4 regions of the Pseudonocardia sp. GCM10023141 genome follow, and region 3 is predicted to be linked to each of the others. Evidence: riboswitches for the same ligand, from Rfam matches in the RefSeq annotation. Region 3 holds a riboswitch; each other region holds the start of a gene.

Region 1 (7,654 bases), on a different contig from region 3:
ACACGGTTCCGGTGAGCACCAGCCGCAGCGGGGTCAGGCCACCCTGGGCCATCGCCACCCCGAACACGAGCAACGCCGCGCCCAGCGCCCCCAGCAACGCACCCGCCGACAGCGCCCACAGCCCCGCGCCGGCGAACGTGCCCAGCGTGATCACGGCGGTCGCGCCGACGCTGGCGCCGGAGGAGACACCGAGCAGGTAGGGGTCGGCGAGCGGGTTGCGCACGAGCGTCTGCATGCCGCTGCCGCCCAGCGCGAGACCGGCACCGACGACGATCGCGAGCACCACGCGGGGCCCGCGGATCTCCCAGACGATCGCGTCGGCCACCGGATCGACGCCCGTGGGGCCACCGAGGAGCCGGTGCCGCAGGACGTCGACGACCACGCCCGGCGAGACGTCGGCCGCGCCGAAGGCCGCCGAGGCGAGCGCGCTCACCACCAGCGCCGCGACGAGCACCAGCAGCACGGCGGCCAGCGGGACGCGGCGCGTGGCTCGCCGGTCGGCGACACGCTCCGAGGTCGGCACCGGTCTACTTCAGGTCGGCCGGCAGCTTCCCGACGATGCCGCTGGGCGGCGCGAGCCCCAACCCTTCGAGCGCGACGCGCAGCTCGTCGGCGGCGTCGATGTTGGGGAAGCCGCTGGTGAACAGGGCCAGCGGGAGCACGACGATCCGGTTCTGCGCCACGACAGTAAGGTCCTTGAGCCCCGGCTGGCTCGTGATCGTCGCCTTCTTCTGCGCGACCTCGTCGGCGTTGCCCGAGCGGTAGTCCATGACGACGATGACGTCGGGCTGTGACTGCGCGACGCTCTCCCAGCTCGCGTGGAACCAGGTGGTGTCCTGTGCCGCGAAGACGTTCGTGCCCCCGGCCGCGTCGATGATCCCCTGCGGCGGGCCGTTGCGCCCCGAGGTGTAGAGGTCGTTCGTGCCGCTGTCGAAGAGCAGGATCTTCGGCTTCGTGGCCGGTCGGGGCGCGTCGGCGAGCGCCTTGAGCCGCGTGTCGAGCTCGGCGAGCGCGGCGCTCGCCTGCTGCTGGTGGCCGGTGAGGACACCGTAGTTGGTGACGTCGGCGCGCACCGCGTCCCAGGGATCCATGGTGCCGAGCTTGGAGTCCTTGCCGGCGCCGGGATCCTGGCGGCAGCTGTCGGAGATCACGTAGGTGGCGATGCCCTTGGCCGCCGCGGACTCGATCGTGACCCCGGACGCACCGGCGAACAGGCCTCTGAAGGAGCCGACCAGCAGGCCGGGCCGCTGGGCGAGCACCGCTTCCATCGAGATGGGGCTCTTGAGCCGCGGCACGCTCTCGATGCCCGGCCCGTAGAGGGCGCTCATCACGGCGTCGTTGCCGGGGGTCAGCGTGGCGGCCGCGAGCTGGCGCAGCGCCCCGATCCTCATCAGCGTGCCGACGTTCGCGGAGTTGCTCGTGGCGACGATGCGCTGCACCGGCGTGGGATAGCTGGCCGGAATACCGCAGTTGGTCACCGTTGCGGTGGCAGGCGCCGCGGTGATCGCCGGGGCCGGCGCGCCACCGCAGGCGGCCAGCGCCGCGGCGACGACGGCCAGTGCGGCCGGGAACCGGAGTCGGGAGATGGTCATGCAGAGGCCTCTGCTCAGGGGCTCGGATCGCGAAGCCCGGACGGCTGTCGGCCAGCAGGTCTTCGGACTCAGGATCATCCGGACGAGGCGCCTTCCCGGACCGTGGGGTCCAGTGGCATGTCGCCTCGCCCGTCACCTTCACCGCTGCGCGTCAGCTCCGGATTCACACCGGATTCCCTGACCCATTCACTGGGCGTGACTGGCCTCGTGGCGGAACCTAGCAGCCCGCCGCACCACCGAGCGGCCCCTGCAGTCCACGTCACCCTGCACCGGTCAGGTGCGCGTGTAGTTCGCGATGATCACGCCCGTGGTGGTCACCACGCTGCTGGTCAGCGTGAACTCGGTCAGCGGGGCCGGACCCTCGAAGAGCCGCGCGCCGCTGCCGAGGGTGATGGGGTGGATCAGCAGCGTGTAGTGGTCGATCAGGCCCGCGGCGTGCAGGCTGCGCACCAGTGCGGTACTGCCGATGATCATCAGGTTCGCGCCGGGACGATCCTTCAGCTCGGCGACGGTCTGCGCCGCGTCACCGCGCAGCAGGACCGAGTTCTCCCAGGCGTCGGCGTCGTCGAGGGTGCGGGACACGACGTACTTCCGGACGCCGTTCATGTGCTTCGTGAACGGGTTGCCGTCCGTGCGGGAGCCCCACGCGGTGATGAAGTCGGTCCAGGTGCGACGGCCGAAGAGCATGTCCGCCGGCTTGCCCATCCCCTTGCCGGCCTCCTGCTGCATCACCTCGTCCTGGAACGCGCCGCCCCAGCCGCCGTGCGTGAACCCGCCGCGCGTGTCCTCGTCGGGACGGCCGAGGCCCTGCACGACGCCGTCGAGGGTGATGCTCAGGTAGGTACCGATCGAACGCATGGGGTGGGTGTCCTTCCGGGTAGCGGACCGCCCCAGCGGCGGCCCGTCACCCGCTACACGAACGACGATCGGCGACATCGACACCCGCCGGCGAAGTTTCGTCGAGGGGTTACTTCTCCCCGTAGAGCTGCTCGTAGTTCTTGTAGAGGATCCGCTGCTTGAGCTCGTCGCTCACCGGAGCACCGTTGATCTTCCAGTACTCGCCCCAGAAGTCGCTCCACGGCTCGTCGGACGCGAAGAGCACGCGGTCCTCACCGATACCGCGCTTCTCGATCTCGGTCATCAGCCAGCGGGCGCCGAAGCCGATCGTCCACGTGGTGTCGCAGTAGACCTGGTAGCCCTCCTCCACCCAGTCGAGGAACTGCGGGACGAGCTTGATGTGGCCGCTGACGCCGCCACCGAAGTGCACCAGGTAGATCTTGACGCGCTTGCCGTAGCGCTCCACCAGCGGGATGAAGTTGTTGATGTCCGAGGCACCACCGGCACTGGTGTGGAAGTGGAACACCAGGTCGTGCTGCTCAGCGGCGTCGAAGCAGGCCTCGGCCAGCTCGCGCGTCTCGTCGTCCCAGGTGTTGGGGTCGGGGTTGCCGCCCAGCAGGAACGTGGTCTTGAGCGCCTTGATGCCGCGCTCACCCGCGCTCTCGAGCGTCTTGAGGGTGAGCTCCTTGTTCTGCGGCAGGATCGAGACCCACAGGCCGCCGACGAGGCGCTCGTTGTTGGTGACGGAGTCGAGCACCAGGTCGTTGAGCGAGAAGGCGTGGCCCTGCACCGGGATGCCGTAGTTGGGCAGGATCAGGCCGCGCTCGACACCGAGGTTGTCGATGTAGCCCAGGTACTCCTTCGCGTTGGCGAACTCGTAGACCGTGGGCTTGACCGGCTCCTTCAGGTTGTAGAACTGCCACGCGTCCATCGTCCCGATGTGGCTGTGCGCATCGATGACGCGCCCCTTGACCTTCTCAGTGGATGCCATCCGCACTCCCTTACCCAATGCTCAACGAACGTGTCGGATAGTGAATGTAGCGAAGCATGCACATCTGAGCAATACTTCAGATAATCAGTCCGCCGGAGGGTGCCGTGTGACGGCCCGGGGATCACGCCAACCCGGACATGGGCGCCGCCGCACCCGACCGCGCCACCCCCGCAGCCACCGCGCCGATGACCCGAACGGCGGCTGACGCGCTCGCACACACCTCCGGTGCACGGCACACACCGTGCACGGTGTGTGCCGGGACGCTGCGGTGTGTGCGAGCGGTCAGGGGTTGACCACCAGCGCGGTCACGTCGCGGACCCAGCGGGCCGCCGGACCCGCAGCCTCACTCGCTGACGTCGCCGATTGTCGCCGAGGCGAGCGGGCGAACAGGTTGACTTCGCACACCGTCTCCCGTCCTCGCAGGGTGTGGAACGTGTGCGACGACCTGCGACGGCATGCGAAGTCGGTCTGCGAGTCCACGACGCGGCCCGCCAGGACATGCGCTGGAGCGTGCGCGCCGATCCGGGCATCACGGTCGTCCGGCAACGCCTGCTGGAGCCGCCGCCGGACAATCCTGCGCGGCTGCGGGCCCACGCCGGTCGGGAGTGGCTGGTGGTCCTGGCGGGCGCCGTGATCCTGCTGCTCGGCAACCGCCGCCTGCGCGTGGAGACCAACCAGGCCGCGGAGTTCCCGACGATGCTCCCGCACGCCATCGGGACGGCGGGCGGCCCGGCCGAGATACTGGGGATCTTCGACCGGGACGCGCGTCGCGGCCATCACGACCGCGACGAACCCGACCCGCCGCGATCAGCCGTCGCGGCCGACCGGGTGTGACCGGCGGCGCGCGTGGATCACGGCATCGACGCCGCTGCCACCCACCGCGCGCGGCCGGTCCTCGGCCACGACGAGCTCCCACAGCGCGGGGTCGAGCGCGGCGACCGCATCGTCGACGGAGACCTGCACCTGACCGGCGGCCGGGGTCGCCGCGCCCGTGGCCGGGTCGACCGGGCGGTGCCCGACCAGGAACAGGGTCCCGCCGGGCGCGACGCCCGTCGCCATCCGGCCCACCAGCTCCGCGACCGACCCCGCCACGTGGACGTAGAGGCACAGAACGAGGTCGTAGTGGCCGGGCTGCGGGGTCCAGGTCGCGAGATCGCCCTCCACCCACTCGACGCGCTCGGCGACGTCCGCCCCGATCGCCTCGGCCGTCGAGCGGGCGTGCGCGAGCGCGCTCGCGGCGAAGTCGACCGCCGTGACCCGCCACCCGCGGGCAGCCAGCCAGAGCGTCTCGGACGCGTGGCCGCAGCCCGCGTCGAGTGCGACACCGGGAGCCAGGTCGGCGACGGCCCCGGTCAGTCGGGCGTTCGGCGGGCGCTTCGCGACGGCGTCCCCGTGCTCACGCAGGGCCTGCGACCAGCGCTGCTCCCAGAAACTGCGATCGAACGCTGCGGTCATGCCCTCACCTCGATGATCACGGCTGCACTCTCCCACGCCTCAGGTGTCGTGCCCGCCGCACGCGGCAACGACCGTTGCGGCCAGCGCCATCCGATGGTCCTTCGCCCACGGCGCCCCCCACACCGCCCGCGGGCCGTGCAGCACCACCTTCGCCCGCTCCCCCAGTATCCGGACCGCCTGTCCCTCGACGTCCCTGGCGCTGTAGCGGTGCACCGCCCAACCGCGGTGGTGGGCCAGCTCGGCCAGCACCTCGCAGTACATCACCGAGTCGGCGCGGCTCTCGTAGGGCACCCGCCGCTGGACGGCGATGTCGGTGGGGAAGTCGACCGGCCAGGCCCGCAGCGACATCGAGACGATCGGGGCGGGCAACCCGGCCGCGAGCTCGTCCAGCGCTGCCGAGGCCGCCCGGGCCGCCGACGCGCGGACCTCGGCCACCAGCGCCGCGAGAGCCGCATCGGCCGGCGGCTCAGCCGACCCGTGCAGCGGGTGCGGGTTGCCCTCGTTGTGGATCGGCGCGGCCGAAACGCCGGGCTCGACCAGCGCGATCCGGCGTCGATCCACGACCGCGTGGTCGTCGGACGCCGTGACGGCCACGGCCCAGCCGAAGTGATGAGCGATGCCCAGCCGCATGACCGGATTGTGGCGGACGCGGCATCCCTATCTGGTCTCGACGGATGACCATGGACGCCAAGGCCCTGCAGCAGCGCCTGCGCGACCTGCCCTCACTCGCGGGCCCGCTCCCCCCGTTCGACCCCGCGACCGCGCCGGGCGATCCGGACACCCTGTTCGCGGAGTGGCTCGACGCCGCGATCGCCGCGGGGGTGCTCGAGCCGCACGCGATGACGCTGTCCACCGTCGACCCGATCGGGCGGCCGTCGGCTCGGGTGCTGATCCTCAAGAACCTGCGCGCCGGCGTGTGGCAGTTCGCGTCCGGTTCCGGCAGCCGCAAGGGCAAGGAGCTCGCCGGCACGCCGCGGGCGGCGCTCACGTTCCACTGGCCGGTGCTGGGCCGCCAGGTCCGCGTCCGCGGCGCCGTCACCACGGCCGCCGCGCAGGACAGCGCCGCCGACTACCTGGGCCGCTCCCCGGGCGCGCGGGCGGCCGCGCTGCTCGGGCTCCAGAGCGAGGTCCTCGTCGACGACGCGGAGCGCGCAGCCGCGGTGCTGGAGGCCGTCGAGCGGGTCACGCGCGATCCCGCACTCGTCGCTCCGGAGTGGACGTTGTTCGGCGTGGAGGCCGACGAGGTCGAGTTCTGGCAGGGCGACGAGGCGCGCCAGCACGTCCGGCTGCGCTACACCCGGCGCGATGACACGTGGTCCCGGGACCGGCTGTAGCCATGATCGGCGGGTCGCTCTACTCCGGCGGCCGCCCGGGATCGGGCAGCGTCTGCCCGGTCCCGGCCACGCCGCGCTGCTGGTACCAGCCCCCGCGGATGCTGCTGATGGCCTCCCAGCCCTCGCTGTAGCGCGGGATGTCGAGGTGCTGCTGCCAGGGTTTGACGTCGAGCACCGGGGTGCCGTGGCAGAGGTCCACCCCGGCGAACGTCACGCCGGTCTCGTCGACGTCCAGCACGCGCACGACGCTGAGCGCGAGCGGGTTGGGCCGCGCGGGGTGGCGGGTGGCGAAGATCCCCACCCGCTGCCCGGTGTGCGCCAGCATGAACGGCACGACCCGCCCGTCCGACGGTGTCGGCTCCGCTCGGTCGAGCCACGCGACGATCCAGAGGTGGTCGAACTCGCGCACGCCGTCCAGGCCCGCGGCAAACTCGGCGAAGACCTCGACGCGGCCGACGGCGGCGCCGTTGCGGGTGGACTGGATCGGGGTCTGCGCCGGGTCGGTGTAGGTGCTCCGGACGTAGCCGATCGGGGCCAGGCCGGGCACCGCGGCCCGCACCCCGTCCCGGCCGGCGGCGTCGAGATCCGGTAGCGGCTCCACGTGATCTCCCCTCCCTACGGCGCGGCCGGACCGATCCGCAGCAGGGTCCTGCCGATCCGCCCGCCCCGCTCGACGGCGCGATGGGCGGCCACGATGTCATCCAGCGGGTGGGTGGCCGCGATCGGGTGCGTGAGCGTGGCGTCCGCCAGCATCGCCGTGACGTCCCGCACGGCCGCGCGCATCGCTGCGGGCGGCATGACGAAGACCAGCACCGTGCGGATCGTGATGCCGCGGCGCATCAGCGCGTAGAACGGCAGCGCCGGCTCCGGGACGGCGGCGGAGGCGTAAGTCGCGATCGTCGCCCCGGTGGCCACCACCGCCGAGGTCAGCGGCAGGTTCGCCCCGAACGCGACGTCCACGACCCGCGTGACGCCGCCGGGTCCGGCCAGCCCGGCGATCACCGCGGCCGCGTCGGACCGGTGGCGGTCGACGACGTGGTCGGCGCCCGCGGCGCGCGCTAGTTCCTCCTGCTCGGGGCCTCCGGCGGTGGCGATCACCGTGGCACCACCGCGCTTGGCCAGCGCGACGGCGTAGCGACCGACCGCACCCGCGCCGCCGGTCACGAGCACCGTCTGCCCGTCGACGCTGCCATCGGCGAACACGCAGCGGTGCGCGGTCAGAGCGGGGACACCCAGGCACGCACCCACCGCGAACGGAACGTCCCCGGGCAACGCGATCGCGTGGGCCGCCGGCACGACGACGTGCTCGGCCGACGTCCCGTGCTGCCGCCCGAACGTCGCGGAGTGGACCCACACCCGCTCCCCCACACGATTCGCCCCCACGCCGGGCCCGACCTCGTCGATCACGCCGGCGCCGTCGTCGCCGGGGATGACGAGCGGATCGT
Region 2 (7,654 bases), on a different contig from region 3:
TGCAGGGCCCACGGGTTGGAGTCGTCGAGGAACTTGCGGTTGGTCGGGTCGAGGACGTACTCGGCGGTGAGGCGCTCGTACATCCAGTCGGCGACGACGCCGGTGGTGGCGTCGTAGCCGAACAGGTAGTCGACGGTGGCCGCCATCTCGAACGCGCCCTTGTAACCGTGGCGGCGCATGGCCTCCATCCACCGGGGGTTCACGACGCGGGCGCGGAACACCCGCGCGGTCTCCTCGGACAGCGTGCGGGTGCGCACGGCCTCCGGACGCGTCGAGTCGCCGATGTAGGCCTCCGGCGACTTCCCGGTCAGCGCGCGGACGGTGGCGACCATGCCGCCGTGGTACTGGTAGTAGTCGTCGGAGTCGGCGATGTCGTGCTCGCGGGTGTCGGTGTTCTTGGCCGCCACCGTGATCCGCCGGTAGGCCGTCTCCATCGCGGCGCGCGCCGGCACCCCGTCGACACCACGGCCGTAGGCGTAGCCGCCCCAGGTCGTGTAGACCTCGGCGAGGTCGGCGTCGTCGCGCCAGTTGCGGGAGTCCACGAGCTGCAGCAGACCGGCGCCGTAGGTGCCCGGCTTGGAGCCGAAGATCCGGACCGGGCGGTCCGGCGCGTCGTCGGCGGCGTGCGCGCGGACGAAGTTCTGCTCGGGTGACTCGTCGAGGGCGGCCACGAGCTGCACCGCGTCGTCGAGCAGGGCCAGCACGTGCGGGAACGCGTCGCGGAAGAAGCCCGAGATCCGCACGGTGACGTCGATGCGGGGGCGGCCCAGCTCGTCGAGCCCGATCACCTCGAGCGCGGTGACGCGGCGGCTGGCCTCGTCCCAGACCGGCCGGACGCCCAGCAGCGCGAACACCTCGGCGACGTCGTCCCCCGAGGTGCGCATGGCGCTGGTGCCCCACACCGAGAGCCCGACCGAACGCGGCCAGTCGCCGTGATCGGCGCGGTAGCGGGCGACGAGCGACTCGGCCATCGCCTGGCCCGTCTCCCACGCCAGCCGCGACGGCACCGCCTTCGGGTCGACGGAGTAGAAGTTGCGCCCCGTCGGCAGCACGTTGATCAGCCCGCGCAGCGGCGACCCGGACGGCCCGGCCGCGATGAACCCGCCGTCGAGGGCGTGCAGCACCTGGTCGATCTCGTGGCGGGTCTGCTCCAACCGCGGCACCACCTCGTCGGCGGCGAACCGCAACACGGCCCCCACCCGGTCCCGAGATTCCGTCGAGAACGACGTTGTCATGATCGAAAGGCCCTGTTGATCATGATAACGTCGTTCTCGACGTTCCAGTTCGGCTGCCACCACGCCGGGTGCGGCGTCGGGGTCCCAGCCGGTCGCGTCCATCGCCGCCACGAGGGCGTGGGCGATCTCCTCGGCCTCGTCGGTGCGCGCCTTCGACTCGGTGCCGTCCTCCACCAGGCCCAGTGCCTCGCGCAGGCCGGGGACGCTCTGCTCCCCGCCCCACATCTGCCGGGCCCGCAGCATCGCCAGCACCAGGTCGATGCGCGCCTCCCCGGCGGGCGCGGCACCGAGGATGTGCAGCCCGTCGCGGATCTGCACGTCCTTGATCTCGCACAGCCAGCCGTCGACGTGGAGCAGGAAGTCGTCGAACTCGGCCTCGTGCGGGCGCTCGCTGAGCCCGAGGTCGTGATCCAGCTTGGCCGCCTGCATCAGCGTCCAGATCTGCTGGCGGATCGCGGGCAGCTTCGCCGGGTCGAGCGCGGAGATGTTGGCGTGCTCGTCGAGCAGCTGCTCCAGGCGGGAGATGTCGCCGTAGCTCTCCGCGCGCGCCATCGGCGGGATCAGATGATCGACGAGCGTGGCGTGCGCCCGGCGCTTGGCCTGCGTGCCCTCACCCGGGTCGTTGACGAGGAACGGGTAGATCAGCGGCAGGTCACCCAGCGCGGCGTCGGTGCCGCAGGAAGCGCTCATGCCCATCGTCTTGCCGGGCAGCCACTCCAGGTTGCCGTGCTTGCCGATGTGGACGATCGCATCCGCCCCGAAACCGCCGTCGGCCACCGGAGCGGCGAGCCAGCGGTAGGCCCCCAGGTAGTGGTGGCTGGGCGGCAGGTCCGGGTCGTGGTAGATCGCCACCGGGTTCTCGCCGAACCCGCGCGGCGGCTGCACGATGATCACGACGTTGCCGGCGCGCATCGCCGCGACCACGATCTCGCCGTCACGGTCGGTGCTGCGGTCGACGAACAGCTCACCCGGCGCGGTGCCCCAGTGGTTCTCCACATCCTCGCGGAAGTCCGCGGGCAACCCGGCGAACCACTGCCGGTAGCGGGCCGCGGAGATCCGCACCGGGTTGGACTCCAGCGCCTCCTCGGTGAGCCACTCCGGGTCCTGCCCGCCTGCGGCGATCAACGCGTGGATCAGCGCGTCACCGTCGGACTCCGCGACACCGGGCAGTTCCCCGATCACGTACCCGGCGGCCTGCATCGCCTGCAGCAGGGCGACCGCGCTGGCCGGGGTGTCGAGCCCGACGGCGTTGCCGATCCGCGCGTGCTTGGTGGGGTACGCGCTGAGCATCAGCACGATCCGCTTGTCGGCGTTGGGGATCTGCCGCAGCCCCGCGTGGCGCACCGCGATCCCCGCGACGCGAGCGGCCCGCTCGGGGTCGGGCACGTAGACCGACAGGCCGTCCGCGTCGATCTCCTTGAACGAGAACGGCACGGTGATCAGCCGCCCGTCGAACTCGGGGACGGCCACCTGCGTGGCGACGTCGAGCGGCGTCAGGCCGTCGTCGCCGTCGGCCCAGGCCGCGCGGCTGCTGGTGAGGCACAGGCCCTGCAGGATCGGCACGTCGAGCGCGGCGAGCTCGGTCACGTCCCACGCCTCGTCGTCGCCACCGGCACTCGCCGACGCGGGCTTGGTACCACCGGCGGCCAGCACCGTGACGACCAGCGCGTCGGCCTCGCGCAGCTTCTCGAGCAGGGCGGGCTCGGCCTGGCGCAACGACGCGCAGTACACCGGCAGCGCGCGGCCACCGGCGTCCTCGATCGCGGTGCACAGCGCCTCGACGTAGGTGGTGTTCCCGGCGAGCTGCTGGGCGCGGTAGTAGAGCACCGCGACGGTGGGGCCACTGGTCTCCCGCGCGGTGCGCTCGAGCACGCCCCACGTCGGGAGCGCGGTCGGGGGCTCGAAGCCCTCCCCGGTGAACAGCAGCGTGTCGGACAGGAACGCGTGCAGCTGCGCGAGGTTGGCCGGGCCACCCTGCGCGAGGTACGCGTGCGCCTCGGCGGCGACGCCGGCGGGCACGGTCCCCTGCTGCATCATCTCCGCGTCGGGCGCCTGCTCACCACCGAGCGCCACCAGCGGCTTGCCGGAGGCGACGAGGGCGTCGAGGCCGTCCTCCCAGTACCTGCGGCCACCGAGGATGCGGACGACCACGACGTCGGCGCCGTCGAGCAGGGCGGGAAGATCGTCGACGAGTAGGCGGGCCGGGTTGGCCAACCGGAAGCCGGCCCCGCTCGCGCGGGCCGACAGCAGGTCGGTGTCGGACGTGGAGAGCAGCAGGATCACGAGGAGACGCCCTCGGGCACGAAACAGCGGCACGCGGCGCAGCGCATGGGATTACCTTCCTCGGGATCCTCGTCCCAGGTCATGGTGGCGAGCGAGCGGGGCAGTGTCCTGGCTCCCGGATCGACGCTCGCCCCGGCCTTCCGGGTGCTACCCCGTGGCCGTTGACGGGGTTCGCTCCCCGGTGACAGTGGCGGGACCGCGCCGGACTCGCACCGGCTTCCTGGACCCGCTCGCGCTGTGCAGTTGTGCGCCTCACTGTCGGTGGCGTCGGGGCGGGAGTCAAGCCGGTCCCGCATCTCAGCAAGGTGGCCTTCCTGACGTTGAACGTCTGGAAGGCCACCTTGCTGACATCCCGGTGCGGCACGGAGTGTGATCGTCGGCTCCCCCGGCTCACCGGCGTGCGTGATTACAGTGACCCGGTGCCCACCCCCGTCCGTGTCCGCGTCGACGCCTGTCCCGGCGTCCTCGCCCCGCACGACGCCGCCGACGGCGCGCTCGCGCGCGTCCGGCTGCCGGGCGGACAGGTCGACGCGGCCGCGCTGTGGGTGCTGGCCGCCTGCGCCGAGGACCTCGGCGACGGGAAGATCCACCTGACGTCGCGGGGCAACCTGCAGCTGCGCGGCCTCGATCGCAGCGACCCCGAGCTGGAGCGCCGGCTCACCGGCTGCGGGCTGCTGCCCTCGCGCACCCACGAGCGGGTGCGCAACGTGCTCGCGTCACCGCTGTCGGGCATCGCCGGTGGCCTCGCCGACGTCCGGGAGCTGGCCCCGGCGCTGGACCGGGCGCTGTGCGCCCGCCCGGAGCTCGCCGGGCTGTCGGGCCGGTTCCTCTTCGCACTCGACGACGGTCGTGGCGACGTCGCCGCCGAGCAACCGGACCTGTGCTGGCAGGCTCTCGACGCCGCCACCGGCACGCTGGTCGTGGCCGGCACCGAGACCGGCGTCACCGCGCGGACCGAGGACGCCGTCGCGCTGCTGGTGCGCGCCGCCACCACGTTCCTGCAGGTCCGTGGCAGCGCCTGGCGCGCGATCGAGCTTCCCGAGGCCGACCGGGCCCGACTCGCGGGTCCATCCGCCCCGACTCGCGGGGCGATCCGTCCCGACTCGCGGGTCCTTCCGTCCCGACTCGCGGGGGTGGGTCCGGTGCGGCGTGCCGACGGGGGCACCGCGCTGGCCGTCGCTCCGGTGCTCGGGGAGTTGACGGCCGCCCAACTGCTGGTACTGGCCGACGCCGCGCAGCGGGTGGTCGTCACGCCGTGGCGGTCGATCGTGCTGCCGACCGCCGACGCAGCCGCACGGCTGGCCGCCGCCGGTCTGGTCGTGGACCCGGCGTCGCCCGCGCCGCTGCTCAGCGCCTGCGCGGGCCGGCCGGGCTGCGCGAAGGCGCTCGCCGACGTCCGGGCCGACGCCCGCACCGCGCTCCCCCTGATCCACCGCCGCACCCACGTCTCGGGCTGCGAGCGCCGCTGCGGGGCACCGCACGCGCCGCACGTCGACGCCGTGGCGCTCGCGGACGGCGGCTACCTGATCGACGGCGAACGGCAGGACGGCTTGTGAGCACCCGCACCTACATCCGCGACGGCGCGGAGATCTACCGGCAGTCGTTCGCGACGATCCGGGCCGAGGCCGACCTCTCGGGCCTGCCGCCCGACGTCGCCCACGTCGCCGTGCGCATGATCCACGCCTGCGGCCAGGTGGACCTGCCCCAGGACATCGGCTTCTCCCCGGGCGTCGTCGCCGCGGGCCGGGCGGCGCTGCGGGCCGGTGCCCCGATCCTCTGCGACGCCATGATGGTGGCCTCCGGCATCACGCGCACCCGGCTGCCCGCCGCCAACGAGGTGCTCTGCACGCTGCGCGACCCCCGCGTCCCGGCGCTGGCCGCGCAGCTGGGCAACACCCGCAGCGCCGCGGCGCTGGAGCTGTGGCGCGAGCACCTCGACGGGGCCGTCGTCGCGATCGGCAACGCCCCCACCGCGCTGTTCCACCTCCTCGACATGCTCGATGCCGGCGCCCCGCGTCCGGCCGCCGTGATCGGGATCCCGGTCGGGTTCATCGGCGCCGCCGAGTCCAAGGAGGCGCTCGCGGCCTACGGCATCGAGCACCTCGTCGTCCACGGCCGCCGCGGCGGCTCGGCCATCACGGTCGCCGCGGTCAACGCGCTGGCCAGCGAGCAGGAGTAGGCGTGCCCGGCAAGCTCTACGGGGTGGGGGTCGGCCCCGGCGACCCCGAGCTCATCACGATCAAGGCAGCGCGCGTCATCGCCGCCGCCGACGTGATCGCCTACCACTCGGCGCGCCACGGCCGCTCCATCGCCCGTGGCATCGCCGCGGCGCATCTGCGCGCCGAACAGATCGAGGAAGCGCTGGTCTACCCCGTCACCACCGAGACCACCGACCACCCCGGCGGCTACCAGGGCGCCATCGACGCGTTCTACACCGAGGCCGCGGCCAGGCTGGCCACCCACCTCGAGGCCGGCCGCGACGTCGTCGTGCTCGCCGAGGGCGACCCGCTGTTCTACGGCTCCTACATGCACATGCACAAGCGGCTGGCCGACCGCTACGAGACCGAGGTCGTGCCCGGGGTGACGTCGATCAGCGCCGCCGCGGCCGCGCTGGGCCAGCCGCTCGTGGAGCGCGACGAGATCCTCACCGTGCTGCCGGGCACCCTGCCCCGCGCCGAGCTGGCCCGCCGCCTCGCCGACACCGACTCGGCGGCGATCCTCAAACTGGGCCGCACGTTCGGCACCGTCCGCGGGGCGATCAGCGACGCCGGTCGGCTCGACGGCGCGCGCTACGTCGAGCGCGCGACGATGGCGGGCGAGCGCACCGCCGACCTGGTCGACGTCGAGCCCGGTTCGGTTCCGTACTTCGCGATCGCGCTGGTGCCGGGCAGCGTGGCCGCGTCCGTCCCCGCGCGCTACCCGGAGCCCACCACCGGCGCGGGTGAGGTCGTGGTGATCGGCACCGGACCCGCAGGCCGGGACTGGCTCACCCCGCAGACCGCCGCCGCCCTCGCCGCCGCCGACGACCTGGTCGGCTACGGCCCCTACCTCGCCCGCGTCGCCCCCAACCCGCGACAGACCCGCCACGCCAGCGACAACCGCGTCGAGGCCCAGCGCGCGGCGCACGCGCTCGACCTCGCGGCGTCCGGGCGGCGGGTGGCCGTCGTGTCCGGCGGTGACCCGGGCGTGTTCGCCATGGCCGCCGCGGTGCTGGAGGTGGCGGCCCAGCCCAAGTACCTCGACGTGCCCGTGCGCGTGCTGCCCGGGGTGACGGCCGCGCTCGCCGTCGCCGCGTCGGTGGGCGCACCGCTGGGCCACGACCACGCGGTGATCTCGCTGTCGGACCGGCTCAAGCCGTGGGACGTGGTGGCCGAGCGCCTGGTGGCGATGGCCCGTGCCGACCTGGCGATCGCGATCTACAACCCGCGCTCGTCCGCACGACCGTGGCAGGTGGGGGCGGCCCGTGACCTGCTGCTGGAGCACCGCTCCCCCGAGACGCCGGTGGTGGTCGGGCGCGACGTCGGCGGGTCGGGCGAGCGCATCACCGTCACGACGCTGGCCGAGCTGGACCCGGAGCAGGTGGACATGCGCACGCTGCTGATCATCGGGTCGTCCACCACGCGGGTGGTGCAGCGGGGTGGGCAGGCCACGGTCTTCACCCCGCGGCACTACGAGCGCTGATCGGCCCGCACGCTGCCCTGCCCGCCCTCGCCGCGAGGTGGGTGGCGGGTTGCAGGAAAGCCACTTTCCTGCAACGTCGTTGCGGGAAAGTGGCTTTCCTGCAACGGGGCCGGGGTCGGAACGGCGACCTGCGGCTCAGTCCTCCTCCGGCGGCGCGAAGCGCGCCAATGCCGTGACCGAGGGCACGGTGTAGTACCCGCCCGTCACCGGTGTGGTGTAGCACGTGAGCGCGTCGCGCACCCCGTCCCCGACGCCCGCCATCCGCCGCAGCATCTCCGCGAGCCGCCACTGGTCGCAGCTGAACCCGACGAACGCGGTGCCGTGCCCCGACACCCCGCCGAACGCGACGTTGCGCCGGAAGATCGGCAGCTCCTCGCCGTCGACCTCCAGCACCGTGCGGGAGACGTGGCTGTCGGCGGGCATCAAGGCTTCGTCGATCTCGATGCTGTCGGGCT
Region 3 (7,654 bases):
GAGCTCGACAACGTGCTGATGACACCGCACTCCTCGGGCCTCACCCAGCAGACGTTCGTGGCCCGCGCGGCCGACATCGCCGCCAACATCCGGCGCCTCGCCGCGGCCGAGCCGCTGGTCAACGTCGTGACGGTGGCCTGATGGACACCATTACCGCCGCCGACGTCGTTGTCACGAGCCCCGGCCGCAACTACGTCTCGCTCAAGATCACCACCTCGGACGGCGTGGTCGGCTGGGGCGACGCCACCCTCAACGGGCGCGAGCTCGCCGTCGCGTCCTACCTGCGTGACCACGTCGCGCCGCTGCTGATCGGCCGCGACGCCGCGCGCATCGAGGACACCTGGCAGTACCTCTACCGCGGCGCCTACTGGCGGCGCGGGCCCGTGACGATGACCGCGATCGGCGCCGTCGACGTCGCGCTGTGGGACATCAAGGGCAAGACCTGCGGCCAGCCCGTCTACCAGCTGCTCGGCGGGGCCGTCCGCGACCGCATCCTGAGCTACACCCACGCGTCGGGGTGGGAGGTGTCGCAGCTGCTCGACGCGATCGACGAGAAGCGCGCGCTCGGTTTCCGGGCGATCCGGGCGCAGTCGGGTGTGCCGGGCCTCGACACCGTCTACGGCGTCACCAAGTCGGGCAGCTACGAGCCCGCCGGGCGCGGCACCGCGCCGGACGAGGAGGTCTGGGACACCGAGGCCTATCTGCGCCATGCCCCGGTCGCGATGGCCGCGGCCCGCGAGCACGCCGGCCCGGAGCTGAAGCTGCTGCACGACGCGCACCACCGGCTCACCCCGATCCAGGCGGCCCGGCTGGGCAAGGCGCTGGAGCCGGTGGACCTCTACTGGCTCGAGGACGTGACACCCGCGGAGAACCAGGAGGTGCTGCGCCGGATCCGCCAGCACACCACGGTCCCGCTCGCGATCGGCGAGGTGTTCTCCACCATCTGGGAGTTCCAACAGCTCATCACGGAGCAGCTGATCGACTTCGTGCGTGCGGCCGTCTCGCACGCGGGTGGCATCTCCCACTTGCGCCGGATCGCGGCGCTGGCCGAGGTCTGGCAGGTCCGGCTGGCCCCGCACGGCCCGTCGGACGTCTCGCCGGTGGCGATGGGGGCGGCGCTGCACCTCGGCCTCGCCACGCCGAACCACGCGATCCAGGAGTACATGGGCCATCCCGAGCTCGCCGGCGAGGTGTTCCGGCACGCCTGGAGCTACGCCGACGGTCACCTGCACCCCGGTGACGCACCGGGGATCGGGGTCGAGGTCGACGAGGCCGCAGCGGCCCGCTTCCCCTACCAGCCGGCGTACCTGCCGGTGGCCCGCCGTCGCGACGGGTCGGTGACGGACTGGTGACGCCCTCCGCCATGACCCTCAGCGCCGCCACCACCGCCCCTGGTGCCCTGCTGCACCGGCGCGGCCCGCTCGCCACCGGCATCGTCCACCTCGGACTCGGCAACTTCCACCGCGCCCACCAGGCCGTCTACACCGCCGCGGCACTCGCCGCGCAGGACGGGCCGTGGGGCATCCTCGGCGTCGCGAGCCGCTCGGCCACCGTGGTCGACGCCCTGCACCGCCAGGAGCTGCGCTACGCGGTGCTGGAGGTCTCCCCGGAGGGGACGCGGGCACGGGTGCCTGCCGTCCACACCGGAGCGATCGTCGCCGCCCACGACCCGGGCGCGGTGGTGGCCGCCATCGGTGCCGCCACCACGTCGATCGTGACGATGACGGTCACCGAGCACGGCTACGTCTTCTCCCCGCGCACGTCCGGGCTCGACCTCGACGCGCCTGCCGTCCGCGCCGACCTGCGCGGCGACGGTGCCCCGGGCACGACGATCGGGCAGATCGCTCGGGGCCTGCAGCGCCGCGCGCGCTCCCACGGAGCGCCCGTCACGGTGCTGAGCTGCGACAACCTGGCCGCCAACGGGGATCAGACCGCTCGCCTCGTGCGGGAGTTCGCCGCGGCGTTGCCGGGCCCGGAGGCCACCGAGCTGCTCGGGTACCTCGCCCGTGCGGTGACCTTCCCCAACTCGATGGTCGACCGCATCGTCCCCGCCACCACCGACGCCGACCGGGCCACCGCGCGCCGGCTCCTCGGCGTCACCGACGCCGTCCCGGTGCCGGCCGAACCGTTCACGATGTGGGTGCTGCAGGACCGCTTCGCCGCCGGGCGGCCGGGTTGGGAGCACGGGGGAGCGCTGTTCACCGACGACGTCGAGCCCTACGAGCTGCTGAAGCTCCGGCTGCTCAACGGCACGCACTCCCTCATCGCGTACCTGGGTGCACTCGCGGGCGCGGCGACGATCCCGGAGGCGGTCGGAAATCCCTTCGTCGCGGATGCAGCGCAACGGGCGATCGAGGACTATCTTCCGAGCGTCGAGGTCCCCGCCGATGTGGATCTCGACGCCTACGTGGCGCAGCTGTTCACCCGGTGGGCCAACACCGCGCTCGGGCATGGCACCCACCAGGTCGGCTCCGACGGTTCGGTCAAGCTGCGCCAACGGGTGCCGGAACCCGCCGTGCTCGCACTGGCCGCCGGCCGGATGCCCCATCAGCTGGCGCTCACCGTCGCCGCGTACCTGTGCTGCGTCGCGCCGCCCGCCGGGTTCGACCCGGGTCCGCACGCGGCCGCCATGAACGACCCCGCCCGGGAGCGGCTCGCGGCACTGCGCACCCGCACCGGCTCGACCGCCGCCTTCGCCGCGGCCGTGCTGGACGGCGGGCTGCTCGGTACCGAGCTCGCCGAGCACCCGGAGTTCGCCGCGCGCGTCGCGGAGCTGGCCGAGGTCCTGACCCGGTCGGGGCCACGCGCCGCCGTCGAGGCCGCCGCCACCGTGGGGAGCCGATGATGGAGACCACCCGCGCCGCGGTCCTGCATGCCGCCGGTGACGTGCGCATCGAGCAGGTCCCGTTGCGCCCGCCCGGTCCCGGCGACGCGCTCGTCGCGATCGACGCCGTGGGCGTCTGCGGCTCCGACATGCACTACTTCGCCGACGGCCGCAACGGCCAGAACGTGCTGCGCAGCCCGACGGTGCTCGGCCACGAGGCGTCCGGCGTGATCACGGCGGCGGGTGCGGATGTCGATCTCGCCGTCGGCACGCGGGTGGCGATCGAGCCGGCCGTCGGGTGCGGGCACTGCCCGACCTGCCGGTCCGGGCGCTACCACCTGTGCCCGACGGGTACCTGCTTCGGCTCGCCGCCCACGCACGGCACGCTCGCGCAGCACCTGGTCGTCTCGCGCCGGGCGCTGCACCCGTTGCCCGCCGCGATCGGCACCGAGCTGGGGTCGCTGATCGAGCCGCTGGCGGTGGCCGTGTGGGCCGTGCAGCGTGCCGACGTCCGCGCCGGGCACCGCGTGCTGGTGACGGGATCGGGGCCGATCGGCATCCTCGTCATGCAGGTCGCGCTGGCCTGCGGGGCCGCCGAGGTGGTCGTCACCGACGTCAACGACGCCCGGCTTGCCGTGGCCCGCTCGCTGGGCGCGACAGCGACGATCAACACCGCGGAGCGGGCCCCGGAGCTGACGGGCGTGCACCGGCTGCTGGAGTGCTCCGGCCATCCGGCGGCGCTGTGGCAGGGCATCCGCACGCTGGGTCCCGCGGCCCGCGCCACCGTCGTCGGGCAGGCCGCGCCGTCGGTGGACGGGCTGCCGCTGGCCTTCCTGCAGCGCTACGAGATCGACCTGGTGACCGCGTTCCGGTACGCGCACGCGTTCCCGACCGCGATCGCGCTCGTCGAGCGGGGTGTCGTCGACATCGACGCCGTGCTCACGGGCCGCTTTCCGCTCGACAGAACGGCCGAGGCGCTGCGCGCTCCGGTACTCGACCCGTCACACCTGAAGGTCGTCATCCGCCCCTGATCGACTTGACTCCATTCGAGGACGCATGGACACCATCGCGAGCACCCCGACCACGATCGATCCCGCCCGCCGCAAGGGCGTGCGCCGAGCAGCCTGGGCCGGCCTCATCGGCACGGCGCTGGAGCAGTACGACTTCGTCATCTACGGCACGGCCTCGGCGCTGGTCTTCAGCAAGCTGTTCTTCCCGAACATCACCCCTGCCGCCGGCATCCTCGCCAGCTTCAGCGCCTACGCCGTCGGCTTCGCGGCCCGGCCGCTCGGTGGCCTGTTCTTCTCCCACTTCGGCGACCGGCTCGGGCGCAAGTGGGTGCTCGTCGCCACCCTGATGCTGATGGGCGGCGCGACGCTCGCGATCGGGCTGCTGCCGACCTACGGGCAGGTCGGGCTGCTGGCGCCGATCCTGCTGGTGGTCTGCCGGTTCTTCCAGGGGTTCGGGGCCGGTGCCGAGCAGGCAGGCGGTGCGACGCTGCTGACCGAGACGGCCTATCCGGGGCGTCGCGGGCGGCTGGCATCGCTCGTGATGACCGGTGCGGCACTGGGCACCGCGCTCGGTGCGCTGGCGTGGATCCTCGTGCAACTGCTGCCGACCGAGGCGGTGCTGGAATGGGGATGGCGGCTGGTGTTCCTCAGCAGCATCTTCGTGACGATCGCGGCGTGGATCATCCGCAGGCGGCTGCAGGAGAGCCCGGTGTTCGCCGAGCTCAAGGAGCAGCACGCGGAGCCGAAGGCGCCGCTGCGCGAGGTGCTCGAACACGGGCGCAAGCCGGTGCTGCTGGCGCTGTTCATGAACGTCGGCGTGACGGCGCAGTCCTACACCTACCAGGTGTTCATGGCGTCCTACCTGATCTCCGCCGTGGGTGTGGACCCGTCGTTCGTGCCGCCGGTGCTGCTCGTCGGCGCGATCTGCGGCGGCATCGGTGCCGTCGGGTTCGGCATCCTGTCCGACCGCTTCGGACGTCGCCCGATCTACCTCGCGGTCGTCTCGGCGCTGGTCGTGCTGCCCGGCCCCACGTTCATCGCGCTGAGCACCGGCTCGGCGTGGGCGATCTACGCCGCGATCATCGTGGGCTTCCTGCTGGCCGGGCAGGGCGCCGTCGCGGTGCAGATGAGCTGGTTCCCGGAGATGTTCGGCAACCGCTACCGCTACGCCGGGGTCGCGCTCGCGCGCGAGTTCTCGTCGGTGCTCGGTGGCGGCGTGGCCCCGCTGATCTGCGCGGCGCTGATCAGCGCGTTCACCGGGTCCTGGATCCCGGTGGCGGCCTACATGATGCTGATGGCGATCATCAGCGTGGTGGCCACGTTGATGTCGCCGGAGACGCTCAACCGCGACCTCAACGTGCCCGAGGACGCGACCGATCCGGTGCCGGCGGCGCGCTGACACCCCCGCTGACACCCCATTGCAGGAAGGCCACCTTGCCGCAAGAATCTTGCGGCAAGGTGGCCTTCCTGCAACGCGGGAACGGGTCCCGGCCCGGCGGCGGCACGTGCCCAACGTCACGGCCAGGTGCGACGTCGCCGGGCGCCGCTATAGTCCGAAGCGCTGGTGGTTCGGGCCCGTCGCAGTACGGGCGGGTCCGAGGCAAGAGGGAACCCGGTGAGAATCCGGGGCTGCCCCGCAGCGGTGAGTGGGAACGAGAGCCGTCAACGAGCACTGGGTCGAAGGGCCTGGGAAGCGACGGTCGGTAGGTGCGCCGGGAGGCGCGTGCCCGCGAGTCCGAAGACCTGCCACCGGTGTGCGCACCCGACGGTTGCGCGCGGATCCGTGGCCTCGTGGGAGGGCCGTGCGGATGTCCGGGGCACCGGTGTGCCCGGGCGCCGTCGTGCTTCCCGCGACGCGGCGGATCCTCCGTCCGCTCGCGAGGAGAGAGCAGTGACTCCCAGCAACACCATCGGCACGACCGTTCTGGGCTATCCCCGGATCGGCCCGGACCGTGAGCTCAAGAAGGCCGTCGAGAAGTACTGGGCGGGCACGCTCGACCAGGACGGCCTACGCGCCGTCGGCGCCGGGCTGCGCCGCGACACCTGGGCGCAGCTGCGTGCCGCCGGGCTCGACTCGGTGCCCGGCAACACGTTCTCCTACTACGACCAGGTGCTCGACACCGCCCGCATCCTCGGCGCGGTGCCGCCGCGCTTCGCCGCGCTCGGGCTCGACGACCTCGACACCCTGTTCGCGATGGCCAGGGGCCACGGTTCGGTGCCGGCGCTGGAGATGACGAAGTTCTTCGACACCAACTACCACTACCTGGTGCCCGAGGTGGGCCCCGACACCGCGATCACCCTCGCCGACCGCAAGCCGGTCGAGGAGTTCACCGAAGCGCTCGCGGCCGGTGTGCCGACACGTCCGGTCCTGATCGGGCCGGTCACGTTCCTGCTGCTGGCGAAGGCCGCACCGGGGGCTCCGGCCGGTTTCAGCCCGCTCGACCTGCTCGAGCCCGTGCTCGACGCGTACGCCGCGCTGCTCGCCGAGCTCGGCGCGGCCGGAGCCGAGTGGGTGCAGCTCGACGAGCCGGCCTTCACCGCCGACCGCGCGGCAGCCGAGCTGGACGCGCTCGCCGTCGCCTACCGCAGGCTCGGCGCGGTGGCGGGCCGACCGAAGATCCTCGTGGCCGGGTACTACAGCAACTTCGGCCCGGCGCTGCCGGTGCTGGCGGCCAGCCCGGTCGAGGCGATCGCGCTGGACCTGGTGGCGGGCCTCGATGACCTCGACCTGGCTGCGACGCTCCCGGCGCTGCAGCACAAGACGCTGCTCGCGGGCGTCGTCGACGGGCACAACGTGTGGCGCACCGACCTGGAGACGGCGCTCGCCCGCGCCGCCACGCTGATGGGCCCGGCCGGCTCGGTCGAGATCAGCTCGTCCTGCTCGCTGCTGCACGTGCCCTACGACGTCGACGTCGAGACCAACCTGGCCGCCACCGTGCGCGACCGGCTCGCGTTCGCGAAGCAGAAGGTGGCCGAGGTCGTGCTGCTGGGCCGGGCCCTGCGCGAGGGGCGGCAGAGCGTTTCCGCCGAGTTCGACGCGGCTGCCGCGCTGCGCAACGCCGACCGCTCCGGTGAGCGCAACGAGCAGGTGCGGGCCCGCCTCGCCGCACTCGGCGCCGATCACTACGCCCGCGGGTCGGCTGCCGACCGGGTCGTGGCCCAGCGCCTGCACCTGCAGCTGCCGCCGGTGCCGACCACCACGATCGGCTCGTTCCCGCAGACCCGCGCGATCCGCTCCGACCGGGCCGCCCACCGCGCGGGGAAGCTCGACGACGTCGAGTACGAGCGTCGCATGCGTGCGGAGATCGAGCGCGTGATCCGGCTGCAGGAGGACCTCGGCCTCGACGTGCTGGTGCACGGCGAGCCGGAGCGCAACGACATGGTCCAGTACTTCGCCGAGAACCTCGACGGCTTCGCCACCACCGAGCACGGTTGGGTGCAGTCCTACGGTTCGCGCTGCGTACGCCCGCCGGTGATCTACGCCGACGTGTCGCGGCCGAGGCCGATCACGGTGGCGTGGAGCACCTACGCGCAGTCGCTGACGCAGCGTCCGGTCAAGGCGATGCTGACGGGCCCGGTCACGATCCTGGCTTGGTCGTTCGTCCGCGACGACCAGCCGCTGGGCGACACCGCCCGGCAGGTCGGGCTGGCGTTGCGTGACGAGGTCAGCGACCTGGAGGCGGCCGGCCTGCGCGTCATCCAGGTCGACGAGCCGGCGCTGCGCGAGCTGCTGCCGCTGCGCGCAGAAGGTCGCAAGGCCTACGTCGACTGGGCGGTCGACGCGTTCCGCCTGGCCACCGGTGGTGTGGCCGACGCGACG
Region 4 (7,654 bases), on a different contig from region 3:
TGGGCGGCAACCTGATGAACCCGCGCCGGCGCTCGCGGGTGCTGGAGACGGCGCTCGCCACGTCCACCGATGCGCTGGACGAGGCCGTCGACGAGGGACGCGCCGCGGCATGACCGAACCCACCACCGCGACGGCCCGCAACGGCGACATCACGCTGGCCTACGAACGGTACGGCCCGTCCGACGGCGAGCCGCTGCTGATGATCATGGGCCTCGGCATGCAGATGTACTACTGGCGCGACGAGTTCCTGGATGCGTTCGTGCGCGCCGGGTTCAGCCCGGCCCGGTTCGACAATCGCGACGCAGGCGCGTCCACGCACCTGACCCGTCGCGGTGCGCCGCCGCTGCCCGCCCTGCTCGCCGCGCCGCAGCTCGTGGCGTCCTACCGGATCTCCGACATGGCGGGCGATGCGGTCGCCGTGATGGACGCGCTGGGCTGGGGGTCGGCACACGTGTTCGGCGCGTCGCTGGGCGGGATGATCGCGCAGGCGGTCGCGATCGAGCACCCGCGTCGGGTGCGGTCGCTGACGTCGGTGATGTCCACACCGTCGCCGCGGATCGGGCGCCCGACGGTCCGGGCGGCGCTCGCGCTGGCCGCCCGCCCGGCCCGCACGGCCGACGAGGCTGCCGAGCGGATCGTCCGCACCATGCACGTGATCGGCTCGCCGGGCTACCCGCAGGACGACGACTGGCTGCGCGCCTACGCCCGGCGCGCGTTCGCGCGTGCCCAGGACGCCACCGGCACCCGCCGCCAGCTGGCCGCGGTCGGTGCGTCACCGAGCCGGGTGGCGGCGCTCGGCGGGGTACGGGCGCCGACGCTGGTGGTGCACGGCGCCGCCGACCCGCTGATCCCGGTGGCGGCCGGGCGGGCCACCGCCGCTGCGGTGCCCGGGGCCAGGCTGCGGACCTACTCCGGGATGGGCCACCACCTGCCCCGTGAGCTGTGGTCGTCGGTGATCACGGAGGTCTCCGCGCTGGTGGGCTGAGTGGGCCCGCTCGCTGTCAGCCGAGCGCCCGCGCCACGGCGGCCTCGACGTGCAGCCGGGTGGTCGGGAACACCGGCACGGCGCTGTCGGCCTGCGTGATCAGCAGCTCGATCTCGGTGCAGCCCAGCACCACGCCCTCGACCCCGGCCGCCACCAACCTGCCGATCACGTCGCGGTAGGCGGCGCGCGACGAGTCCAGCACGATGCCGCGGCACAGCTCGTCGTAGATGACGCGGTGGACGAGGGCCCGGTCGTCGGTGTCGGGCACGACGACATCGATGCCGTGCGCCGCCATCCGGTCGCGGTAGAACGGCATCTCCATGGTGAAACCGGTGGCCAGCAGCCCCACGCGCCGGTGACCGGCGGCGAGCACCGCGGCCGCGGTGACGTCGATGATGTGCAGCAGCGGGATGTCGACGGCGGCCGCGACCGCGTCCGCCACGATGTGCATGGTGTTGGTGCACAGCAACACCATGTCGGCGCCGCCGTCCTGCAGCGAGCGCGCCTCGGCGGCGAGCAGGACGCCGGTCCGGTCCCAGTCGCCGTCGCGCTGCAGCTCCTCGATGTCGGCGAAGTCCACCGACGTCATGAGCAGCCGCGCCGAGTGCAGGCCGCCGAGCTCGCGCGCCACCGCCTCGTTGGCGAGCCGGTAGTACTCGGCGCTGGACTCCCAGCTCATGCCGCCGATGAGGCCGATGGTCTGCACATGACCCAGTGTGCCGATCCTCGCGACGTCGCTGTGGTGCGGCTCGCGCGGATCACAGCGCCGGTGGTCGAGTGCTCATCGGCTCATGATCCAACCGGAACCTGTGGGCGGTGGTCACTCACCCGGCGCGCCACGCTCTCGGGTTGCAGGAAGGCCACCTTGCCGCAAGATTCTTGCGGCAAGGCCACCTTCCTGCGCCGGGGCCGGCGCGGGGCCGATGGGTGCGGTCACCGAGAGGTCCCCGCTGGCCCGCCACCCTCGCGCGGCGATGGCAGGAAAGCCACTTTCCCGCCATGACGTTGCGGGAAAGTGGCTTTCCTGCAACCCGGCGTAGCGTCCCGCCCGTGCACAGGGGCGGAATGGTGGTGGGGATCGGCGCTCGTCGCGGCATCTCGACCGCCGAGGTCACGGCCGCGCTCACCCTGCTCACCACCGCCCACGGCATCGACGCCGCCGACGTCCGCGCCTACGCCAGCGTCGACGGCAAGGCCCACGAGCCGGGCATCCTCGCCGCCATCGCGCCTGCCGAGCTGTGGACGTACCCGGCCGCCGTGCTCGCGCGGGTCACGGTGCCCCATCCGGACGCGCGGGTGCAGGCTGCGACCGGCACCCCCAGCGTCGCCGAGGCGGCCGCCCTGCACGCCGCCGCCGAGCTGGCGGGCGGGGGGCCGGTGCGGCTGGTCGTCGCCAAGATCGTGGTCGGGCGGGTGACGGTCGCCGTCGCGAGCGGGTGAGCTGGGTCGCGACGCCCGGGTGGAGGGCCGCCCGCGGGCTATGATCGCGCCCGTTCGGCGGCACGGGAACCGGGTCGATCCACCGGCGGCCCCGCCGCGATCCCTCGCACCGTCGACACTCGGACTCGTCAGCGGCGGAGGGAGAATGATCATGAGCGATCCGTACCTCGCCGGGCTGGACCTCGCCGGCCGCCGGGTTCTCGTGGTGGGCGGCGGCACCGTCGCGCAGCGCAGGCTCACCGGGCTGCTCGCGGCTGGCGCCGACATCGAGGTGGTGGCACCCGAGGTCACGCCTGCCGTCGAGGGCATGGCGACGGCGGGGGAGCTGCGCTGGTCGCAGCGCCCGTTCCAGGACACCGATCTGGCCGGCGCCTGGTACGTCGTGGCCTGCACCGAGGTCCGCGAGGTCAACGCGGAGGTCAGCGCGGGTGCGGAGCGGCGGCGGATCTTCTGCGTCCGCGCCGACGACGCCCCCGAGGGCACCGCCGTCACCCCCGCGGTCGGGCGCCACGACGGCCTGACGGTCGGGGTGCTGGCCGGACGTCGCCCGCGCCGCTCGGCCGCGGTCCGCACCGCCCTCGTCGAGGCGCTGCAGGCCGGGGTCGTCGACGACGCCGCGGAGCCCGCCCACCCCGGCGTCGCGCTCGTCGGTGGCGGCCCCGGTGACCCCGAGCTGATCACGGTGCGCGGCCGGCGCCTGCTCGCCCGCGCCGACGTGGTGGTCACCGACCGGCTCGGCCCGCGCGACCTGCTCGACACCCTCGGGCCGCACGTCGAGGTCATCGACGCGTCCAAGATCCCCTACGGGCGCGCGATGCACCAGGACCGGATCAACGAGCTGCTCATCGAGCACGCCAGGGCGGGCCGCTTCGTCGTGCGCCTCAAGGGCGGCGACCCGTACGTCTTCGGACGCGGGTTCGAGGAGGTGCTCGCCTGCGCCGAGGCCGGCGTGCCGGTCACCGTCGTACCGGGCATCACCAGCGCCTTCGCCGCACCCGCGGTCGCCGACGTTCCGGTCAGCCACCGCGGCGTCACCCACGAGATCGTGGTGGTGTCCGGGCACGTCGCCCCGGGTCACCCCACCAGCCTGGTCGACTGGCCCGCGCTGGGCCGGCTGCGCGGCACCATCGTGCTGATGATGGCCGTGGAGCGGATCGGGCTGTTCGCCGCGGCCCTGATCGACGGCGGCCGCCCCGCCGACTCCCCGGTCGCGGTGATCCAGGACGGCACCACCCGCATCCAGCGCACCGTGCGCACCACGCTCGCCGAGGTCGCCGACGCCGTGCGCGACCAGGAGATCCACCCGCCCGCGGTGATCGTCGTCGGGCCCGTCGCGGGTCTCGTCGACCATCAGGTCACGTCGTGAGCCTGCTCGACCTGTCGGTCCGCGACCTGCTCGTGGCCGTCGCCGACCGCACGCCCGCGCCCGGTGGCGGTGGCGCGGCCGCACTCGCCACCGCGCTGGCCGCCGCGCTCGCGGGGATGGCGGCCCGCTACGCGCCCGAGCCGGGCGCCGCACCGGCCGCGGCGGATGCGCTGCGCGACCGGGCGGAGCCGCTGGCCGACGCCGATGCCGCCGCGTACCGCGAGTTCCTCGCCGCGCTGCGGCTGCCCCGCGACGACCCGGCTCGGCCCGCGGCCGTCGAGCGCACCCGCGCCGCCGCTTCGGCCGTGCCCGCGGAGATCGCGGCGATCGCCCACGAGGTCGCCGCGCTGGCGGCCGGACTCGCCCGCGACGGCAACCCGAACCTGCGCGGTGACGCGCTCGCGGCCGTCGCGCTGGCCGAGGCGGCGATCACCACCGCGGACGGCCTGGTGGCGGCGAACGCCCCGCCCCCGCCGTCGCACACGTCAGGAAGGACGCCCTCCTGACGTTCACCGTCAGCATGGACGCCCTTCTGACATCTCGCGGGCCCCGCGCGCTCAGCTCCGCAACAGCGCCTCGACCGCCATGATCGTCTGCCTTGCGTCGGTGTGCAGGACCGCGTGCATGCCGATCTGCCGCGCGGCCTCGACGTTGGCCGGTACATCGTCGACGAACACCGCTCCGGTGGGCTCGACCGCCAACCGCTCGCAGGTCAGCTGGTACGCGCGCGGGTCGGGTTTCGCGATCCCGATCTCGTGGGAGTAGAGCAGCACATCGACGAGGTCGGGGAAGCCATAGCGCCGCGACTCCTCGCGGCGCGCACCGTCAGCGGAGTTGCTCAGGATCGCGGTGCGGTAGCGGGGCCACCACGTCCACTCCCGAGGATCGTCATGGCGGCCGGCAGGATCGGGATCCGCAGCACCACGGCGTCGAACAGCACGGCCGCGGTGAGGCCGACGGCCACCTGCTTCATCTCGATCCGGTTGATGAGCAGGAAGCTCACGAACACCGAGATCATGACCGCCGCAGCGCTGGTGACGACGCCCGCCGTGCTCGCGATCCCCTCGCGAACGGCCTGCCGGGTCGACACCCCGCGCCGCACCGCCTCGCGGATCCGGTAGACCACGAAGATCTGGTAGTCGGTGGAGAGGCCCACGAGGATCGCGAACGTCATCAGCGGCATCCGGGAGCCGATGACCCACGGGATGCGCTCGGCCTGGTGCGCCGAGTAGTCGGTGCCGCGGGAGATCTCCGCTCACCCCGCACCGGACAGCGGTGCCGAAGGCCTGGGGGAGCAGGGTCCCCGCAACCGCTGCAGCGACGCCGCCCCCTCCGGGGAGTTCTCCGCGTACGGCACCGCGAGGCGCAGCACCCCGGTCGTGCCGTGCGACACCGGGAACGTCGCGCAGCGCGGCGCGGACGTCCGCCGCGGCCGCCGCGACCTCGTCGAGCGGCCCCGCCGCCGAGGTGATGAGGATGTTCTCGGTCTCCGGCGGGCTCAGCCCGGCCGCGGCGGCGAGGGACTCCGCCCGCCCGGCCTCGCCGATCCAGAACGCGCTGATCGATCCCTGGTCGGTACCGACCGCGGATCCCGTCCCGACGCACAGCGCCACGAACACGACCACGCCGCCACCGCCCGCCACGGATGTCGCGCGCTCCACGTCGCCAGCCGCACCGTCTCGATCCCTGCCTCCGGATGTGTCACGAGCCGAGACTGGCGCGGTCGCGGCGGCGCGACGGTGGCGCTGCCCGGCCAACCCGGGTGGGGTGATCCCGAACCCGCGCGAGGTCGGCCTTCTCACGCCGCGTTGACCGCCGCCGCCGTCTGTGTTGGGCTTCGGCCGACGGCAGTGGAGGAAGCCGGTGGGAATCCGGCGCGGTCCCGCCACTGTCACCGGGAAGCGATCGCCCACCCGTGACCACTGCAGCAGCGGGAAGGTCGGGCGGCTCGTGTCGATCCGGGAGCCAGGACACTTCCTGCCGTCGATCACCCCGGAGCGAGGGCGCGGACCCTCGAGGAGGAGAGCGACGTGAACGTGCTGGTGGGAGTGGGTGTCGGACCCGGTGATCCGGGTCTGGTGACGGTGCGGGCGGCGGATCTGCTCGCCGCGGCCGACGTCGTGTTCGTGCCGGAGGTGGGGCGTGCCGAGCAGACGGTGCTGTTCTACACCGAGGCCTGGCGGGTCGAGCGGGTGCCGGTGGGCGCGGCCGCCGCGGTGGCGGCGTGGTTCGCCGCCCACCCGGGCGGAACGGCGGTGGTGGCATCGGAGGGTGATCCGGGCGGTGACTTCGCCTTCGACGCGCTGGCGGCGGCGGTGCGCGACACGGTGGGCGAGCTGACCGTGCGCCTCGTGCCCGGCATCACCGAGATGCAGAGCCTCGTGGCGGCCGGGGGCCCGTGGACGAGCTGACGCGGGACGCGTTCCATCGCGTCGTCGCAGGCCGCCGCGACGTCCGCTCCGGGTTCCGGGCCGACGTCCCGATCGACGACGCGGCGCTGCACCGCGTGCTGGTCGCCGCCCACGCCGCCCCGAGCGTCGGGTTCTCGCAGCCGTGGGACTTCGTCCTGATCCGCGACCGCGCCACCCGCGAGCGGGTGCAGGCGCACGTCGCGGCGGCGCGGGCGGACTACGCGGCGTCGCTGCCGGCGGCGCGGGCGGACGCGTTCCGCAGCGTCCGGGTCGAGGCGATCCTCGACACCCCGCTCAACATCGCCGTCACGTGCGACCCCACCCGCGGTGGGCGCCATACGCTGGGTCGCCACACCCAGCCGCGCACCGCGCCCTACTCCACGGTCGGCGCGGTCCAGAACCTCTGGCTCGCCGCCCGCGCGGAGGGCCTGGGTGTGGGCTGGGTCAGCTTCGGTGACGAGCGGGCGCTCGCCCGCGAGCTGGACCTGCCCCCGCACCTGGAGCTCGTCGCCTACCTGTGCGTCGGGCACGTCACCGAGTTCGCCGACCGACCGGAACTCGAGTCGTCGGGATGGGCCCGCCGCAGACCGCTGCGGTGGGCCGTGCACCACGAGGCCTTCGGCCTGCGTGGACTACCGGGGGAGGACCCGTTGGACCTGCTCGCCGAGACCGTCGCCGCCATCACACCGCCCGACGCCGCCGCGCGGGCGGCCGCGGCCGACCGGCTGGACCGGATGACGAAACCGCCCGGCTCGCTGGGACGGGTGGAGGCCGTGGCCGTGACGCTGGCCGGGATCGCCGGGCAGTGCCCGGCACCCATCCCGGAGCCCGCCGCGGTGGCCGTGTTCGCGGCCGACCACGGGGTGCACGCGCAGGGCGTGACACCGTGGCCGCAGGAGGTCACGGCGCAGATGGTCGCGAACTTCACCGCGGGCGGCGCCGTCGTCAACGCGTTCGCCCGCCGCGTGGGCGCCGAGGTCTGCGTCGTCGACATCGGGGTGGCGTCGCCCCTGCCCGCCGACCTGCCCGGTCTGCTCCCGCGCCGCATCGCCGACGGCACCGCCGACCTCTCGCAGGGCCCGGCGCTGACGCGCGAGCAGGCCGTCGCGGCGGTCGAGGTGGGCATCGAGACCGCGCGCGACCTCGTCGCAGGCGGCAACCGCTGCCTCATCACCGGCGACATGGGCATCGCGAACACGACGTCAGCGGCGGCGCTGATCTGCGCGTTCACCGGAGCCGGCGCGGCGGAGGTCACCGGCCGCGGCACCGGCATCGACGACGCCACGCTCGCCCACAAGACCGCGGTCGTCGCCGCGGCACTCGCCCTGCACCGGCCCGATCCGGCCGACCCCATCGGGGTACTCGCGGCGTTCGGCGGGCTCGAGCACGCCGGGCTCGCCGGCTACCTGCTCGGTGCGGCCGCACTGCACGTGCCGGTGGTGCTCGACGGCG

The links. A riboswitch is a leader RNA that binds a small molecule or an ion and turns the genes downstream of it on or off. The one in region 3 is predicted to bind cobalamin.
Region 1: another riboswitch for cobalamin. It lies ahead of ACFPFQ_RS45335 (ABC transporter substrate-binding protein); the one in region 3 lies ahead of metE (5-methyltetrahydropteroyltriglutamate--homocysteine S-methyltransferase).
Region 2: another riboswitch for cobalamin. It lies ahead of cobN (cobaltochelatase subunit CobN); the one in region 3 lies ahead of metE (5-methyltetrahydropteroyltriglutamate--homocysteine S-methyltransferase).
Region 4: another riboswitch for cobalamin. It lies ahead of ACFPFQ_RS41175 (SAM-dependent methyltransferase); the one in region 3 lies ahead of metE (5-methyltetrahydropteroyltriglutamate--homocysteine S-methyltransferase).

The regions. Positions count from the first base shown of each region.
Region 1 is NZ_JBHSIR010000082.1:170,520-178,173, reverse strand. Features, by position in the region: gene ACFPFQ_RS45340 (FecCD family ABC transporter permease) at 1-523, opposite strand, end outside; gene ACFPFQ_RS45335 (ABC transporter substrate-binding protein) at 528-1,592, opposite strand; cobalamin riboswitch at 1,628-1,811, opposite strand; gene ACFPFQ_RS45330 (dihydrofolate reductase family protein) at 1,866-2,450, opposite strand; gene ACFPFQ_RS45325 (amidohydrolase family protein) at 2,560-3,420, opposite strand; gene ACFPFQ_RS45320 (cupin domain-containing protein) at 3,919-4,254, shown strand; gene ACFPFQ_RS45315 (class I SAM-dependent methyltransferase) at 4,228-4,875, opposite strand; gene ACFPFQ_RS45310 (hypothetical protein) at 4,915-5,505, opposite strand; gene ACFPFQ_RS45305 (pyridoxine/pyridoxamine 5'-phosphate oxidase) at 5,550-6,209, shown strand; gene tsaA (tRNA (N6-threonylcarbamoyladenosine(37)-N6)-methyltransferase TrmO) at 6,229-6,810, opposite strand; gene ACFPFQ_RS45295 (NADPH:quinone reductase) at 6,825-7,654, opposite strand, start outside.
Region 2 is NZ_JBHSIR010000018.1:63,727-71,380, reverse strand. Features, by position in the region: gene cobN (cobaltochelatase subunit CobN) at 1-3,518, opposite strand, end outside; cobalamin riboswitch at 3,620-3,741, opposite strand; gene ACFPFQ_RS09735 (precorrin-3B synthase) at 3,938-5,074, shown strand; gene ACFPFQ_RS09730 (precorrin-8X methylmutase) at 5,071-5,697, shown strand; gene ACFPFQ_RS09725 (precorrin-2 C(20)-methyltransferase) at 5,700-7,199, shown strand; gene ACFPFQ_RS09720 (Dyp-type peroxidase) at 7,335-7,654, opposite strand, start outside.
Region 3 is NZ_JBHSIR010000087.1:234,977-242,630, forward strand. Features, by position in the region: gene ACFPFQ_RS47790 (2-hydroxyacid dehydrogenase) at 1-141, shown strand, start outside; gene manD (D-mannonate dehydratase ManD) at 141-1,352, shown strand; gene ACFPFQ_RS47800 (mannitol dehydrogenase family protein) at 1,364-2,845, shown strand; gene ACFPFQ_RS47805 (NAD(P)-dependent alcohol dehydrogenase) at 2,845-3,855, shown strand; gene ACFPFQ_RS47810 (MFS transporter) at 3,881-5,233, shown strand; cobalamin riboswitch at 5,383-5,600, shown strand; gene metE (5-methyltetrahydropteroyltriglutamate--homocysteine S-methyltransferase) at 5,726-7,654, shown strand, end outside.
Region 4 is NZ_JBHSIR010000069.1:51,845-59,498, forward strand. Features, by position in the region: gene ACFPFQ_RS41135 (patatin-like phospholipase family protein) at 1-113, shown strand, start outside; gene ACFPFQ_RS41140 (alpha/beta fold hydrolase) at 110-985, shown strand; gene ACFPFQ_RS41145 (aspartate/glutamate racemase family protein) at 1,002-1,691, opposite strand; gene ACFPFQ_RS41150 (cobalamin biosynthesis protein) at 2,036-2,425, shown strand; gene cobA (uroporphyrinogen-III C-methyltransferase) at 2,571-3,791, shown strand; gene ACFPFQ_RS41160 (cyclodeaminase/cyclohydrolase family protein) at 3,788-4,297, shown strand; gene ACFPFQ_RS41165 (HAD-IA family hydrolase) at 4,349-4,636, opposite strand; gene ACFPFQ_RS41170 (MMPL family transporter) at 4,630-4,965, opposite strand; cobalamin riboswitch at 5,646-5,766, shown strand; gene ACFPFQ_RS41175 (SAM-dependent methyltransferase) at 5,822-6,202, shown strand; gene cobT (nicotinate-nucleotide--dimethylbenzimidazole phosphoribosyltransferase) at 6,190-7,654, shown strand, end outside.